Martelella mediterranea DSM 17316: one gene and its partner. The protein of the gene in region 2 interacts with the protein of the main gene of each other region in a pairwise test. Links are inferred from orthologs where the notes say so. Each region holds a gene or a part of one and is shown on either strand. Other genes may lie near its edges.

Region 1 (2,850 bases), 660 kb from region 2 along the record:
AGAAATTGCCGAAGACGCGCCAGCTTGAATATGCCGGCGAGAAGCTGAAGGTGATCGAGGTCAACGGTACCTATTACTCCTCGCAGAAGCCCGCGACCTTCGCCAAATGGGCGGCGAGCGTGCCGGACGGCTTTATCTTTTCGCTGAAGGCCAGCCGCTTCTGCACCAACCGCAAGAAGCTCGCCGAGGCCGAGGGCTCGATCGACAAATTTCTCGGCCAGGGCGTCACCGAGCTTGGCGACAGGCTGGGGCCGATCCTGTGGCAGTTCATGCCAACCAAGAAGTTCGAGGCGGAGGATTTCGAGGATTTCCTGAAGCTTCTGCCGCAAGAACGCGACGGCCTTGCCCTCAAACATGCGCTCGAAGTCCGCCACCCTTCTTTCCTTGACCCGGAATTCGTGGCGCTTGCCCGCAAATATGGCGCGACGATAGTCTGCGCCGATCATCCCGAATACCCGATGATCGCCGACGTCACCGGCGATTTTGTCTATGCACGGCTGCAAAAGGGCGAGGATGGCAACCCCCATTGCTATCCCGACAAGGCGCTGAAGGAATGGGCTGACAAGCTGAAGCTCTGGTCAAGGGGCGGCGCGCCCGACGATCTGCCGCTTCTTGCCGGCGATGCGCCGGAGGCAAAGCCGCGCGAGGTCTATGCGTTCTTCATCACCGGCGGCAAGGTCCGCGCCCCGGCGGGGGCGCAGAAGCTGCAAGGCCTGGTCGACAAATTGGATCTGCGTAGGGACCGGACTCTGTCGGTGGCAATGCGACTCAGCGTCCGTTATCGATAATCTCGTGGATTGAAGGCAGGTGGGTCGGCAGGTCCTCGGCCGTCAGCCCCGCCCCTGCCCGGTTCCCGGCCTCGCCGTGAAGCCAGGCTCCGGCGGCGGCGGCTTCGAATGCCGGTACGCCCTGGGCCAGCAACCCGCCGATCGTGCCGGAAAGCACATCGCCGGACCCGGCGGTAGCGAGCCATGGCGGGGCATTGGCGTTGATCGCGATCCTGCCGTCCGGCGACGCGATCACGGTATCGGCGCCCTTGTAGAGCACCACCGCATGGGCGCGCCGGGCCGCCCGCAATGCCTTTTCGGGCTTGCCGAGGTCGCTATCCTCGGCGAGATCGGGGAAGAGCCGCGCGAATTCGCCGGCATGCGGGGTCATGACGCAGGTTTCAGGGGCCGCTTCCAGCCGGTCGAACAACGCCTCAGGCTGCTCCGCGAAGGCGGTCAGTCCGTCGGCGTCGAGCACCAGCGGGCGTCCGATCAGCGTTTCGGCAAAGTCCCGCGTTTCGGCGCTTATCCCGAAACCGGGGCCGAGGACGAAGGCCGACAACCGCTTGTCGGCGATCCAGTCTCTGAGCGCGGAAACATCCTCGATGCGTTTCAGCATGATCGCCGTCAGATGCGCGGCATTGACGAGGATTGCCTGCGGCGCTGCCGCGATCGTGACCAGCCCGGCGCCCGCCTTCAAACCCGCCATTGCGGCAAGCCGTGCGGCGCCCGTGGCCGAGGCGCCGCCGGAAAACACGCCGAGATGGCCGCGGCTGAACTTGTGTGAGTCGGCGCCAGCGCGCGGCAGGCTGTCGGCCCACAGCGCCGGGGTATTGAGATGGTGGTCGCCTGCCGCCTCCGCCAGAATGCGGCGCGGAATGCCGATGTCGAACATCTCCAGCCGGCCGCAATGCGCGCGGCCCGGCAGCAGGTAATGGCCGGGCTTGGCGGCCATGAAGGTCACGGTATGCGAGGCCGTGAAGGCCGCGCCAAGCACCTGGCCGGTCAGGCCGCTGACCCCGGACGGCAGGTCGACGGCGATCACCGGCAGACCCTCCGCCCGCGCGATCACGGCGGCAATCTCGTCGGAAAGCGGCCGGGCAAGGCCTGCGCCGAAAAGCGCATCGATGATGACATCGCCCTGCTCCGGCCGAAAGCCATCCAGCCCCGCGCTGTCCATGCCGCAATCCTGCCGCGCCCGAAGGGCGTCGCCGGAGAGCCTGGCAGGATCGCCAAGGTGAAACAGCGCCACCTTCATTCCGGTTTCGGCAAACGCGCGGGCCGCGACATAGCCATCGCCGCCATTGTTGCCGGGTCCGCACAGCACGACGGCGCGCTGCGCCGCCGGATAACACCGCAGCAGGCAGGCCGCGACCGCCCGGCCCGCGCTTACCATCAGCGCGTAGCTGTCTATACCGCTCTCAGCGGCCAGCGCGTCGGCGCGCCCCATTTCCTCAGGTGTCATCAGCAAGGCCGGCACTCCTTCATCGCGGGTGAATAGAGCGGAAAATCGGGTGATGATGCAAGAGGCGACTTTCTTCTGGCTAGTTGGTAATCAATTGCCTATTAATTAAACACAGGTTGCTGCTCAAAATTCATGCGTCCTCGTCGTCAGCGCCCCTGAAATGCCGCGCTATTGACCTGAAGGCGCCTTTTGGCGAACCTGATTTCGGTGCCACATGCGGAATGCTGCGGCAATCGCGAGGCCGCAATTTCATTTCGGTGGATTTGCACGAAGAACAATCGAACTTGGCATGCAATGTGCATTAGAAGTTCCGAGCGGGCTGACGCCTGCTTCAACGGGAGAAGCGGAGAGCAATTTTCTCATGAAAAAGATCGAAGCGATCATCAAGCCTTTCAAGCTCGACGAAGTGAAGGAAGCCCTTCAGGACGTCGGCCTGCAGGGCATCACTGTCACGGAAGCCAAAGGCTTCGGGCGCCAGAAGGGTCATACGGAGCTTTACCGGGGCGCTGAATATGTCGTCGACTTTCTTCCCAAGGTCAAAGTCGAGGTCGTTCTGGCAGACGAAAACGTGGACGCGGTCATCGAAGCCATCCGCAACGCCGCTCAAACCGGGCGTAT
Region 2 (5,149 bases):
CCGGTCGGTGGAAAGCCCGTTCATGCGGGCGTCGTTGTGGTAGGTCTCGACCAGATCCAGCGCGGTGCGGAAATAGGCCGCCTTCACCGTTCTGAGCGTCTCCTGCGAGAAGGTCACGCCGTCGGTCGCAAGCTTGCGGAAAACGGTCTTGCAGATGTCCGTGGACATGCGCGACAGACCCTGCTGGGCATCCTCCTGCGAAAGCGGCTGGTGCTTGTGGTCGTAGGCGTCGGAAATATCGACCTGGCAGATGGCATTGTTGGAATAGTTGCGCCACAGTTCCGACAGCACGCCGATCTCGAGGCCCCAATCCCACGGAATGCGGATATCGGGCAGGATGTGCGTACGCATCGCGAATTCGCCGGCGAGCGGATAGCGGAACCCCTTCAGGTAATCGAGATAGGGCTGGTGGCCGATGGTCTTTTCCAGCGCCAGTAGAAGCGGCGTCACCAGAAGCCGGGTCACGCGCCCGTTGAGCGAACCGTCGGCGATGCGCGGATAATAGCCCTTGGCGAACACATAGGGAAAGGCGGGGTTGGTGACCGGATAGACCAGGCGGGCCAGCATCTCGCGGGAATAGGTCACGATGTCGCAATCATGCAGAGCCACGACGGACGAGTTGCGCGCGCCGAGAACATAGCCGATGCAGTACCACACATTGCGGCCCTTGCCGGGTTCTGCCGGCGCCAGCGACGCTTCGCCCAGCCGGTTGTGGACGGCCTGCATGCGCGGGCCATCGTTCCACAGCACCGCGTGGTGCTGGGGCAGGCGGCTGAAATATTTCAGCGCGTAGCGATACTGTTCCTCATCGGCGCGGTCGAGGCCGATGACGATGTTGGAAATATAGGGCACCTCAGTCAGGTGTTTGACGATGTTGTCGAGTGCCTCTGCCTCGAGCTCGGAGAACAGGGAGGGCAGGATCAGCGTGATCGGGCGGGTCGCCGAAAAGCTCGAAAGCTCGCGCTCTACGCGATGGAGCGAGCGTTCGCGCAGGTTGTGAAGCGTCGCGACGACGCCGTTTTGATGAAAGTCAGCCATGGCGACGCTCCTGATTTTTGTGCTTGCGGCAGCGACGGGCTGCCGATTGGAATATGGATCAGAGCGGGCGGCTTTCAACGCTGCAAGGCCGCTCGATCGTCATTGTTATGCGGCAACTCCGCGAAGGGCGGGTGGGTCCGTCCAAGTGCGAACTGCTCATGCATTTACCAACTATATTATGCCAATAATTGCAATATCATGTCATTCCAGCCGTAAGGGCCCGTCCGCTCGGACCGGGCGATGAAGCCTTCGCGCTCGCGATCCGAGACCGGCAATTCGGCATGGGCGGGATTGGCGATGATGAAACCCCTGTCGGCGGCCTCCAGCATGGCCGCGTCATTGGGCGCATCGCCAAGCGCCACGGCGAAAACCGGCTCATCCGAGGTTTCCGCAAAGTGGCGGGCGATCTTTTTCATGGCCTCGGCCTTCGAGGTTTTCGGCATCAGCGTGAAGAACCGGCCGCCCTGGACCGCCTGAAACCCATGCGCGTCGAGAATTGCGGCAAAGGTCGCGCGCGCGTCCTCGCCGCCGGACCAGAGGCCGGGCTCGGAAAAACGGCGTGTGCGGGCAAGGCGGGCGCTTTCGAGCGACATGCCGGTCCTCTCGGCGACCTCGGCATCGCTCCAGTCACCGAAACCCTGGTAGTGGCGGCGCAAATCCGGGTCCATGGATGACAGCACCGCGCGTAGCCTGTCATAGACACCGTCTTCCTCCGCTTCGCCATCGGGCATGTTGACGATGCCCGCGCCGTTTTCCACGATCATCGGGTGCTCGATGCCGATCGCGGCGGCGATCGGTCGCATCTCGGCCTCGGTCTTGGAGCTTGCGAGAACGAGCGGGATGCCCCGCGCCTTCAAGAGCTCCAGCGCCGGTCGGGCTGGCTCGAAGGAATAGGTCTCGTGGTCGAGGAGCGTGCCGTCGAGATCGGTGAAGACGATGTGCATCGGATGACCTTTATGCGTCTCAGTTTCTGGCAAGAAACTGCCGCGCCGCATAAAGCGCGATCGCCGAGGCATTGGAAACATTGAGCGATTTGATCTCGCCGGGCATGTCGAGCCTTGCCAGCGTGGTCACTGTCTCGCGGGTCTTCTGGCGCAGCCCCTTGCCTTCCGCGCCGAGCACCAGCGCGATCTTGTCGCCGCGAAGGCTCTCTTCCAGCACGGCGGGCCCCTCCGAATCGAGCCCGACCGTCGTGAAGCCCATGGCGTGGAGTTCATCCACCGCCTTGGCCAGATTGGTGATCTGGATATAGGGAATATATTCCAGCGCGCCGGAAGCGGATTTGGCGAGCACCCCGGATTCGGCCGGGCTGTGGCGCATGGTGGTGATCACCGCGCCGGCGGCAAACGCGACGGCGGAACGCAGGATCGCGCCGACATTGTGCGGGTCCGTTACCTGATCGAGCACCAGGAGCAGCGGGCTGTCCTGCAGCGCATCCAGCTTGCGGACCGGCAGCGTGCGCGCCTTCAGCATCACGCCCTGATGGATCGCGTCCTCGCCGAGAATGTCGTCGATCTCCTTCGGCCGGACGATCTCCACCGGAAGGTCTGCCGGCAGTTCCAGCCCGTCCGTCAGGCGGGCAAGCGCGTTCTGAGTGATCTTGAGCGCAATCAGCGTGCGCGCCGGATTCTCGATTGCCGCGCGCACGGTGTGCAGCCCGTAAAGCAGCACCTCGTCGTCCGCCACCGGCAACGGACCGGCCGGGCCGCGCTTGCCCTGACGGGGCGGGGCAGGGGGCAGGTCGCCGCGCGCGCGCTTGCTGTCGCGGTGGGTGCGTCGGAGCTTGGCGTAGTGGCTGTCTTTGGCGGAGCCGTCGCGGTCGTGTTTCTTGTTCATGGTCTTTTTATAGAGCGGCGGGCCGCTTCCGGCTAGACGGTTGGCGCCGGTTTTGCACTGCGGCGCGCCCGCATTGCGGGCCAGATGATTTTTCAGCGGAATTTGTGAAGCGCCGTGTTGACAGAGCGTCATCAGCCGGTCATATACGCGGCGCAGATCGAAGCGAGCCGGCGTGCCGGCGCGGTATCGATCGGCGGCATGGCCGCCATCCAGGCTGGTACTGGAGGAGTGCGTGAGTGGTTAAAACGGACGGACTGTAAATCCGTTGACTTAGTCTACGTTGGTTCGAATCCAACCTCCTCCACCACCGGACCTGGGACCTGATCCGAGCGGAGCGAGGACCGGCGGATCACGCAGACAAGTTGCTGGTTGGAACGCCGATCCGAGTGTATCGAACCGAACGCTCTTCTTAAGTTCCGCGGGTATAGCTCAATGGTAGAGCAGCAGCCTTCCAAGCTGAATACGCGGGTTCGATTCCCGCTACCCGCTCCAATCCATCTCACGCCAATATCACAAGAATAATCTTTCATCGCCCTGGTTACGTGGACGATTATGTTGCGTCACGCCATTGCGTTCGTTATGGAAGTCTCGTATAGGTTGTATTTCGTTGTGATGCGTTTCGGGGTTGCGGGATGGGGCGTGTTCCGGGCGGGCGTGGGGCGAAAGCGCCTGCGGGGATTGACTTGGACCACTGTTTCTTTTGAATAGGCCGGAGTTCAACCTGTTTCAGGTTTATGCCGACCGATTGGAGTGGCCTGACTTTGCCGTCGCCGCTCCTACAGTCCCTGACGCATAAAGGTTTCGGTCGTCGCGGTTGCAGCAGCGTGATGAGTTTGATGGGGTTCTCCGGCCGGTGGATATCATGCAGTCATTGATCGTGACGGGTGGGCTGGCGATTCTGGCGGGCAGCTTTGTCCTGGCCTGGTTTACCGGCGGCCGGCAGCGCTATCTGATGCTTTTCGCAATTGCGCTGCTAACGGTGGACGCGGCCTTCATAGGCATGTTTCTCCGTCCTTACGTGCCGGATAATATCGCCTTGCCGTTCAGCAATATGGCCTTCATCGCCGCCCAGCTCACCTTCGGGGAATCTCTGCTTCAGCGGCGCGGCAAGTCCTTCGGGCGGACTTTCATAATCGGCATGTTCGTCCTCCTCAGCGCGGTCTATGTCGTGCTCTACCTTACCTCGACGATCGAGATTCGCACCGCCGGCATCAATATCGGCCTGATCGTCATCTTCGTCGTCACCCTCAAGCATATCTGGATCCGTCGCGACGACACCATTCACGACAAGCTGATCTTCTGGACCTTCATAACCCTTGGGCTGATGCACACCATCCGCACGGCCGGCGTGTTCTTCAATCAGGATATCGCCAACCCGCAGTCGGTCTTCTGGGGCTTCCTGCAGCTCTATATCCTGCTTCTGGCGATGATCCTGACGCTCGAGCTGCTGGCGTCGCATTTCGTGGAACGACTTGAGACGGCAAACACGCTGAGGGATCGCGATCACCTTACCGGTGTCCTGAACCGGGCCGGCTTCGAGCGCGCGGTGGGCGCGATCTATGCCGGGCGGACGCGGGTGATGGTGAGCCTGGTGTTGATCGACATCGACGAGTTCAAGGCGATCAATGACGCGCTCGGCCATCCGGTGGGCGATGCGGTGCTCCGGCGCGTCGGCGCGGTGCTGATCGATCAGTCGCGCGCCGGCGACATCGTCGGGCGCATTGGCGGCGACGAGTTCGCGATCCTTGCCATCGACCTCGGGGCGGAGGGGGCCGGCGCGCTCGGCGAGCGCATTCGGCGGCGGCTCGACGAAGATGCCTCAGCCGGTCAGGGCCGGCAACTCTCCGCCCGCTGCAGCGTCGGCGCTGCGACCATCAACATCGAACGTGGCTACGAGACGCTCTATGCCGCCGCGGATGCAGCGCTTTACGAGGCCAAAAGGCTGGGCCGCAACCGTGTGGTGAGCGGTGCGGCCGACAGCGGCCGCGACACGGAGCAGGGCGCCGGACGCGTGGTGCCGTTCGTATCCGAGCGGCGGCGCACGGACATCTGACGGGCTTTCGGGCGCTTCCCAGATTTTGTCTTGCTTATTGCTTCCGAAAGCCTTAAACGGCGGCACTAAACCGGTTCGCCGGGGCATCCGTGTTACCAGTTACAGGAAGCATTCACATGGCAAAAGCAAAGTTTGAGCGGAGCAAGCCGCACGTAAACATCGGCACGATCGGCCACGTTGACCATGGCAAGACGTCGCTGACGGCAGCGATCACGAAGTATT

What was found. Proteins that work in one complex are often made in the same cells at the same time.
Region 1: the proteins of Mame_RS11875 (region 2) and Mame_RS14955 interact in binary tests that used the Escherichia coli proteins (3 or more experiments, as listed by UniProt). The link is inferred for Martelella mediterranea DSM 17316 from one-to-one orthologs.

The regions. Positions count from the first base shown.
Region 1 is NZ_CP020330.1:3,198,150-3,200,999, forward strand. It holds Mame_RS14955 (bifunctional ADP-dependent NAD(P)H-hydrate dehydratase/NAD(P)H-hydrate epimerase), read right to left. Parts: upstream 2,233-2,850; coding sequence 769-2,232; downstream 1-768. Other genes in the region: Mame_RS14950 (DUF72 domain-containing protein), read left to right, coding at 1-788; Mame_RS14960 (P-II family nitrogen regulator), read left to right, coding at 2,594-2,850. UniProt on the Escherichia coli protein: Bifunctional enzyme that catalyzes the epimerization of the S- and R-forms of NAD(P)HX and the dehydration of the S-form of NAD(P)HX at the expense of ADP, which is converted to AMP.
Region 2 is NZ_CP020330.1:2,541,291-2,546,439, forward strand. What follows is about bases 939-3,693. They hold Mame_RS11875 (TrmH family RNA methyltransferase), read right to left. Parts: upstream 2,875-3,693; coding sequence 2,002-2,874; downstream 939-2,001. Other genes in these bases: Mame_RS11865 (glycosyltransferase family protein), read right to left, coding at 939-1,038; Mame_RS11870 (HAD-IIB family hydrolase), read right to left, coding at 1,215-1,982. Also shown: more of Mame_RS11865, read right to left, coding at 1-938; Mame_RS11890 (GGDEF domain-containing protein), read left to right, coding at 3,737-4,927; tuf (elongation factor Tu), read left to right, coding at 5,044-5,149. UniProt on the Escherichia coli protein: Specifically methylates the ribose of guanosine 2251 in 23S rRNA.